One region of the Streptomyces sp. NPDC048142 genome, then DNA from elsewhere that is predicted to be linked to it. Evidence: riboswitches for the same ligand, from Rfam matches in the RefSeq annotation. Region 1 holds a riboswitch; the other holds the start of a gene.
The links. A riboswitch is a leader RNA that binds a small molecule or an ion and turns the genes downstream of it on or off. The one in region 1 is predicted to bind cyclic di-AMP.
Positions count from the first base shown of each region.

Region 2: it holds a riboswitch for cyclic di-AMP, as region 1 does, so the genes downstream of both, ACGF2Y_RS20265 (peptidoglycan DD-metalloendopeptidase family protein) here and ACGF2Y_RS15795 (transglycosylase family protein) in region 1, are expected to answer to the same signal.

Region 1 covers NZ_JBIDBC010000010.1:107,673-111,877, forward strand. Annotated here, with positions in the region: gene eno (phosphopyruvate hydratase) at 1-843, opposite strand, end outside; gene ACGF2Y_RS15795 (transglycosylase family protein) at 1,197-1,892, opposite strand; cyclic di-AMP (ydaO/yuaA leader) riboswitch at 1,895-2,077, opposite strand; gene ACGF2Y_RS15800 (transglycosylase family protein) at 2,369-3,490, opposite strand; partial or broken gene ACGF2Y_RS15805 (hypothetical protein) at 3,667-3,924, opposite strand; gene ACGF2Y_RS15810 (cytochrome P450) at 4,034-4,205, shown strand, end outside.
Region 2 covers NZ_JBIDBC010000015.1:72,276-76,480, forward strand. Annotated here, with positions in the region: gene ACGF2Y_RS20250 (helix-turn-helix domain-containing protein) at 1-181, shown strand, start outside; gene ACGF2Y_RS20255 (DUF6126 family protein) at 246-419, shown strand; gene ACGF2Y_RS20260 (tyrosine-protein phosphatase) at 538-1,350, opposite strand; cyclic di-AMP (ydaO/yuaA leader) riboswitch at 1,796-1,956, shown strand; gene ACGF2Y_RS20265 (peptidoglycan DD-metalloendopeptidase family protein) at 1,960-2,931, shown strand; gene ACGF2Y_RS20270 (SGNH/GDSL hydrolase family protein) at 3,091-3,918, shown strand; gene ACGF2Y_RS20275 (STM4011 family radical SAM protein) at 3,954-4,205, opposite strand, start outside.

The DNA of each region.
Region 1 (4,205 bases):
GGAGACCAGCGGGTACGCGGAGACGAGCTCCTCGTAGTACGCGGTCATCTCGGCGGCCGAGCGGGACTTGCCCTCGAACTCGTAGACGCCGTCCTTGTAGAACTCGGAAGCGGCGGCGTCGAGCGCGAGCGCCACGTCACGGCCCGGGACGTAGCCGGCCTCCTTGATGGCCTCGACGATGAGGTCCAGGGCGGCGCGGTTGGAGTCCAGGTTCGGGGCGAAGCCGCCCTCGTCGCCGAGTCCGGTGGACAGGCCCTTGGTCTTGAGGACCTTCTTGAGCGTGTGGTAGACCTCCGCGCCCCAGCGCAGGGCCTCGGAGAAGGACTCCGCGCCGATCGGGGCGATCATGAACTCCTGGATGTCCACGTTGGAGTCGGCGTGCGAGCCGCCGTTCAGGATGTTCATCATCGGAACGGGCAGCAGGTGCGCGTTCGGGCCGCCGAGGTAGCGGAAGAGCGGCAGGTCGGACGCCTCGGAGGCGGCGTGCGCGACGGCCAGCGAGACGCCGAGGATGGCGTTCGCGCCGAGCGAGGCCTTGTTCTCGGTGGCGTCCAGGTCGAACATCGCCTGGTCGATGAGGCGCTGCTCGGTGGCGTCGTACCCGACGAGCTCCGGGCCGATCTGCTCGATGACGGCGAGGACGGCCTTCTCGACGCCCTTGCCCTGGTAACGGTTGGGGTCGCCGTCGCGAAGCTCAACAGCCTCGAACGCACCGGTGGAGGCGCCGGACGGAACAGCAGCACGGCCCGTGCTGCCGTCGTCGAGGCCAACCTCGACCTCGACCGTGGGGTTGCCCCGGGAGTCGAGGATTTCCCTGGCTACGACGACGTCGATGGACGGCACGAGGCATCTCCTTCTGGGATATGACGCTGGTTGTGCAGGGTCACTGTGGCCTTGCGACACGAGCCTATCGGGCCCGGCCGCGTCGGCCAGCCGACCGCCCGCCTCCTGGGACGAAAAAGGACCCAAGGACCTGCATCACGGACAAATCTCTAGAAATCTACTGGGCAGTAACCAGTACTGCCGACAAGAAATGAACGAATGCGGGCCCCCGGACCCCCGCCGCTCGCGAAGACCCGGCCCGGCGCGCCGGGGGGGAAGAGCGCGCCGGGCCGGGAAGCCGTGCGGGGAGAAGTGCTGCCGGACGCCTCCCCTCCGGGGAGGAGGGCGACGGTCACTTCAGGTGGAGCTGACGGTCACTTCAGGTGGAGCTGCTGACCCGGGAAGATCAGGTCCGCGTCCTTGACGATGTCGTCGTTGAGCTGGAAGAGCTTGCTCCAGCCGCCCTTGACGCCTTCCTTCTGAGCGATGCTGCTCAGGGTGTCGCCGGCCTCGACCTTGTACTCGCCGTCGCCCTTCTGGACCTTCTCGCCGGTCGGGGTGGTGACGGTCTTCCTGGTCTCGGCCTTCTTCTCGGCCTGCGGAGCGGTGCGCTGCTCGCTGCGCGTGGTGGGCTGCTCGGCCTGGCGCTCGGGCTGCGCCTGGCCGGAGCCGGTGTTCACGCCCGGGTCCACCCCGTCGTTGGTGAGGCCGCCGGCGCCGGCGCAGGCCCAGGCTCCCGGGCCCTGCAGGTCGAGGAGCTTCTCGGCGGTGGCGATCTGCTGGTCCTTGGAGGCCAGGTCGGCGCGCGAGGCGTACTGCGTACCGCCGGCGGCGGCCCAGCTGGACTGCGAGAACTGCAGTCCGCCGTAGTAGCCGTTGCCGGTGTTGATGGACCAGTTGCCGCCGGACTCGCACTGGGCGACGGCGTCCCAGGTCTCGACGGAGGCGGCGGAAGCGCTGGTCGCGCCCATCAGCGGGACGGCGACGGCGGCACCGGTGACACCCGCGAGGGTGGCGATACGGGTGGCCTTGGACGGGCGGCGGTGCTTGCCCTTGCTCTTCAGCAGCATGGAAATCCCCTCACCGACGCCTACGAGGTGAGCTGTCGGGTTCGGGCTGATGAGTTGCCCGGTCGCACGGTGCCGCATGCGACTTCACCCCAAGCCGGTCCCGTACGTCCCCGTCGGTTCGACGAGGCGTCCGGACCCGGCGGCCTACCTGGGTCCCCCGCTCCTGCCTACGGCGCTTACGCGTCTGTTCCCTTCGACCGACGGCAGGATTCGGCGTGACGGTCGACGGGGCCCGCGGTGCGAGCGGCTCCGACCGTAAGCGCAGGCAACCCCGACATTCAAAGATGGACATAGGGGGCAATAACCCCGAACTCGCCGTGGCCGGCAGGCCGTTTCCGCAGGTCGGGCGCGATACGCACGGACCGGCCGGACGGGGCACGCCAGTTGAAGCAAAGAGACCCATGTCTCACTTACGCAAAAGTGGACATAGGCCTCTGAACTGCCCGAATTTCGGGGGCGTTTTCTCCCGGATTGGATCAGTTGGCGGCGGGCCCCTCGGCGCTCTCCGGCGCGACCCGATCCGTACTCTGGTCCGCACCTCGGTCCGCACCCTGGCCCGCGGCCTGATCCGCACCCCGGTCCGCGGCCTGACCCAGGCCCAGATCCAGGTTCTGGCCGGGCAGGATCAGATCCGGGTCGGAGCCCAGGAGGTCCTTGTTCGTCTCGTACAGGCCGGTCCAGCCGCCGGGAAGGTCCTGTGCGCCGGCGATGGCCCAGAGGTTGTCCCCGGGCTGCACCGTGTACGCACCGGCCGTCGCCGCGCCGCCGTTCCGCGCGTCGCCCTCGCCGCGCGAGGCGTGCCTGCCCGACTCGCGGGGGTCGCCCTCCCGGCCCGGGTCGGCCTCCTCGGGCGCGGGGGCGCCCCGGTGCTTGCCCGCCTTGCCGTCCTCGTCCGTCGAGGCGTCGGGGGCGCCGGAGGCCGGCGGGGCGGGGGGCGTCACCGAGGAGCCGGGGGCTTCGCTCCCCTTCTCCGTACCGCCATTGCCCTCCGTGTCCGCCGCGCCGCTCTTCCCGCGCTCGCCGGACCCATCCGACCCGTCAGACCTGTTGGCCCCATCGAACCCGTCCGACCCATCAGCCCCATCGGACCCGTCAGTTTCAGCCGACTTGCCGGATTCATCCGTTTCACCGGTTGCGTCCGCTTCGTCGGTCGGGGTCGTCGTCGGGGCGGGGGACGGGTCGGGGGACGGCGAGACGCCCGGGTCGACGCCGGGCAGACCGCCGTCCGTCGCGAGGCCGGAGATGGCCGCGCAGCTGGGCCACGCCTTCGGGCCCTGGTCGTCCAGGACCTTCTCGGCGACGGTGATCTGCTGGGACCGGCTGGCGAGGTCGGCGCGGGGCGCGAACGCCGTGCCGCCGTACGCCGACCAGGTCTCCTGCGAGAACTGGAGCCCGCCGTAGTAGCCGTTGCCGAGATCGGCGCTCCATGTGCCGCCGCTCTCGCACTCCGCGACCCGGTCCCAGGTGGTGGCCTCGGCCGCGTGCGCGCCGCCGGCGCCGAGCAGCGGGATGGCGATGGCCGATCCCGTCACCCCTGCGGCGACGACGATGGCGGGTGCCTGGCGAGGGCGGCGGTGTCTGCCGTTCGCGGAGCCCATGGGTATGCCTTCCGTGCGACTGACGAGCGAGTGACCTGAGCGCCGCGCAGCAGGAATCGGGTCCTGCGCCGGCACACAAGTGACGCGTGAGCAACGAGCGGCCGACGCGTCGAACCGTGAACCTAGCGGGACTCGAACGTATGTCACAAGTCGATGCAGCGCAGATCACGTGAAAGTCACAGACTTGACAGAGTGTCACTTTTTTCGGAACGGCCGACCGGCTCGAACTCGGCCGGAAGCGTGCGCAATCCCCGCATGATGAGCCCGCCGCGTCGGCGCAAATCGGCAGGTTCTCCCGCAAGTCGCAGGCCAGGAAGGCGTCTCAGCGGCGTGGCCGGCGCGGTCTGCCCCACCGGCCGAGCCTTCGTCAGCACCTCGGTGACATAACGCCAGGTCGCGAACTCCACCGGCCCGTCGAACCGCAGCGGTGCCTCTCCTGTCCGCGCCGGAGGCCTGCCGGCGCTCGCGGGGCTCAGGCCGCCGGGACGGCGGGAGCTGGCTAGGGGAGGGCGGGCGTCCGGTCGTCGTCGAGATCTCCACGCCATGCCGGTGGGCCCTCGCCGCACAAGCGCCCGATACCGTCGCCAGGTGAACGACACCCCGACTCCGGAACTCTTCTCCTGGGAGTTCGCGACCGATCCGTATCCCGCGTACGCCTGGCTGCGGGAGCACGCGCCCGTGCACCGGACGGAACTGCCGTCCGGGGTGGAAGCGT
Region 2 (4,205 bases), on a different contig from region 1:
GGTCGGGCTCGGCGACACCGTCCACGACCTCGAACCCGGTGACAGCGCCCACTTCGACTCGCTCACCCCGCACCGGATCGCGGCCGTCGACCGCTGCGGCGCCGAGCTGCTCTTCGTCCACACCCTGCTGCAGAGTCCCGCCGCCGAGCTCTGCCTCGGCAACGCCCTCCACGCGCGCTGACCGGCCGTTCCCGCCGGCGGCATCCTTCGCTCCACCGGCCGCGAGGCCGACAGAGAGGACCGTCATGTCCGATTCCGAACACTTCGACCCGCTGGGCCCCGGACGTCGCGAGAACGAGGACCCGCAGGAGAAGCGGATGCCGCGCGGCGTGGTGATCCGTCTCTTCGCCTACCTGGTGGCGGGCCACATCATCGCGGGCTTCCTCTATCTGCTCTTCGTGGTCGCCGGAAGCAAGTGACGGCAGGCAGGTGATGGCAGGCAAGTGAAGGCGGGCCGGTGACGGTGAGCACGTGACGGCGGGCCGGTGACGGTGAGCACGTGACGGCGGGCCGCCGGCCGAATCGCCGCCGGCCGGGTCAGCCCTGGTCGAGCAGGCGCTCGCGCAGTCGTTCCCGGGTCCCGGGGGAGACCCTCAGCCCCTCGGTCAGGTAGCGGTCGGTCGTTCCCCAGGTCTCCTCGATGGCTGTGAACGCCGCCGCGAGGTAGTCGGAATGCGCCCCGAAGAGCGGGTTCAGCAGCTCCATCACCTCGGGAGACATTCCGGACTCGGACATATCGGTGCGCTTCACCTTGTACCGGCGGTGGAGGTCGTTGGACTTGAGGTAGTCCTCCTCGATCGCCTCCGGCTCGACGCCGACCGCCAGCAGGGCGATCGCGATCGAGAGACCGGCCCGGTCCTTGCCCGCGGCGCAGTGCATGAGGGCCGGGACGCTGTCCTCGGCCAGGGAGTGCAGCACGCGGCTGTGCTCGGCGGTGCGGTCCACGATCGTCGAGCGGTACATCCGGATCATGCGCTCGGCGCCCTTGCCGCCCGAGAGGATGGAGCGCAGCTGTTCGATGTCCCCGTCGCGCACCATGCGCCAGAACTCCGCGCCGTCGGCCGGGTCCGAGAGCGGAATGCTGACATTGCGGACACCGGTCAGCTCGATGTCGTACCCGTCGAGCTGGTGGTCGGCGGAATTACGGAAGTCGAAGATCGTGTGCAGTCCGAGTCCGCCGAGGAAGGCCGCGTCCTCGGCGGTGGCGTGCGCCAGGTGACCGCTGCGGTAGAGCCGGCCGAAGGCGGTGTGCCGCCCGTCCGTGGTGGGAAGACCGCCCACGTCGCGGAAGTTGCGGACTCCGGTCAGCGCGGTCTCTGTCGGCGGGACCTGCGGCACCTGCTGCGTCACGGTGGCTCCTCTGGGGTCTCTGGCGTCGGCGCGGCTCGCCGGCGAGGGCGCTCCCGTGACGATACGACATCGATTCGACAGAAAATCATCACGGTCGGGTACCCGGTGCGGGGTGCCACGCGGGCCGGGCTGACCCGGCGTCAGGGGTGGCGCCTGCGGCATGTCCGTATTGGTGTATTTCGCAGAACATGCCCCGCTAATGGGGGAGATGGGATTCCAGAGGTGAGCGGGATCATATCCGTGACGGACCGTGGTGAGCGCGTCCCGGGGCATTCCCGTTGCCCGTACGGAAATTCAAGATCCGTCATCCACGGAGTGTGACGGGAAATCCGGGGCGATATTGAATCGATGATTCAGGTGCGCAACCGGTGGCTTGTTCCTGTCGTCCTGACTCGTTTACGGTCGCCGCAATCCGGACGGACCGCCTAATCCTGCCGCCGCCCGGAATTCGCACCCACCCACTCACGCGTGGCAGGAGCGGGGGAACCAGGTAAGCCGCCGATCCGGAGCGATCCGGACCGGCTCGGGGTGAAGTCGCCGCAACGCGACCGGGCATCTCCAGCCCGAACCCGACAGCTCACCTCGCAGGCGCCGGAGAGGAACTTCCCCATGCCCGCAAAGGGTAAGCACCGTCGTCCGAAGTCCGGCCCGATCTCCCGCGGCGTCCTCGCCGCAGGGACCGGCGGCGCCGTACTCGCCCTCCCGCTCATCGGCGCCACCGTCGCGAGTGCCGCGGACCGGGCCGCTCCGGCCGCGAAGCCCGCCGCCGCCTCGGTCGCCGCCGCGCACACCGCCCCGTCGACCGCCCCGGCCGCGTCGAAGGCCGCCCCGAAGACGTACTCCGTCGTCCCCGGCGACTACCTGTCGAAGATCGCCGCCGAGCACCGGCTCAAGGGCGGGTGGGAGAAGCTGTACCAGGACAACCGCTCCACCGTCGGAGAGAACCCCAGCCTGATCCACCCGGGCATGAAGCTGACCCTCGGCGCCAAGGGCTCCGCCCCGGCAGAGAAGTCCGCGGCTCCCAAGTCCGCGGCTCCCAAAGCAGCCCCGAAGAAGGCCGAACCGGCACCCAAGGCCGCTCCGAAGAAGGACCCGAAGGCGGACACGGTCTCCGCCGACGACTCCGAGGGCTCCGGCAGCTCGACGCCGGCCGGCTCCTCCGAGGCCACCGGCTCCGGCTGGTCGGCCCCGCTGGCCAGCGCCAACGTCACCACCCAGTACCGCGCTTCCGGCGCCAGCTGGTCCAGCGGCTACCACACCGGCTCGGACTTCCAGGCCGCCTCCGGCACCCCCGTCCTCGCGATCGGGCCGGGTACCGTGGTCTCGGCCGGCTACGGCGGCTCGTACGGCAACGAGGTCGTCATCAAGCACGAGGACGGCATGTACTCCCAGTACGCCCACCAGTCCGCGCTGAACGTCTCCGTCGGCCAGACCGTCACCGGCGGCCAGCAGATCGGCCTCTCCGGCTCCACCGGCAACTCCACCGGCCCGCACCTGCACTTCGAGGTCCGCACCGGCCCGAGCTACGGCTCGGACGTCGACCCGATCGCGTACCTGCGTCAGCACGGCGTCTCCGTCTGACCGAGCGGGGCGAGAAGTGACGAGGGGCGGTGCGCGGCGGCGCACCGCCCCTCTCTTTATTCCGGCTTTACTGCAACTGACCGGGTGGTCTATCTCACCACGCGTCAACCCCGTATTACGGTCGCGTAAGTCACATCGAACGATGCAGGATAAGTGCTTGTGGCAGACGATTCGAGAAACAACCAGCAGCACATCATCGGGTCGTACGCGGCGATTGGCGACAGTTTCACCGAGGGAGTCGGCGACCCCGGCCCCGGCGGCACCTTCGTCGGCTGGGCGGACCGCTTCGCGGTCCTCCTCGCCGACCGGCTCCCGGCCCCCGACGCGGCGGCCGGCCCCGAGGACTCCCCGCACGGGGACTTCCGCTACGCCAATCTCGCCGTACGAGGACGTCTCCTCGACCAGATCGTCGAGGAGCAGATCCCGCGCGCCAAGGAACTGGCCCCCGACCTGGTCAGCTTCTGCGCGGGCGGCAACGACATCATCCGGCCCGGCACCGACCCCGACGACCTCGCCGAGCGCTTCGAGCGGGCGGTCGCCGACCTGAGCAACGCCGTCGGCACGGTCATGGTCACCACCGGCTTCGACACCCGGGGCGTTCCGGTGCTGCGCCACATGCGCGGCAAGATCGCCACCTACAACGTGCATCTCCGGGCCATCGCCGACCGCTACCACTGCCCCGTGCTGGACCTGTGGTCGCTCCGCTCGGTCCAGGACCGGCGCGCCTGGGACAACGACCGGCTGCACCTCTCGCCCGAGGGCCACACCCGCGTCGCGCTGCGCGCCGCACAGGTCCTCGGCCACGACGTGCCCGCCGACCCCGACCAGCCCTGGCCGCCGCAGGCCCAGCGCAGCCCCTTCGACGAGCGGCGCGACAACATCCAGTGGGCCCGCGAATACCTGGTGCCGTGGATCGGGCGACGGCTGCGCGGAGAGTCCTCCGGCGACCACGTAGAGGCGAAGCGTCCCGACCTTCTGCCGCTGTAGCGGTCGTAGCGGTCACGGCTCCAGCAGTCGTACGGTCATGGCTCCAGCAGGGGGAGCGCACGCCGGGGCGGGCTCGGCACCACGAGCCCGTCCGAAGGCATGCCCACCCCGGGCCCGGCCGGTATCCGCTCCAGGACACCGCCCGCGAACACGTCGTACAGCGGCAGCGACTCCAGATGCACATAGCCGATATGGCAGTCGCACACGGCGAGCGGACAGGCCCGCGGGCCGAGCGCCCGGCGGTAGCTGCCGTCGTAGAGACTGCCCAGCTCGGCCTGGACGAAGTG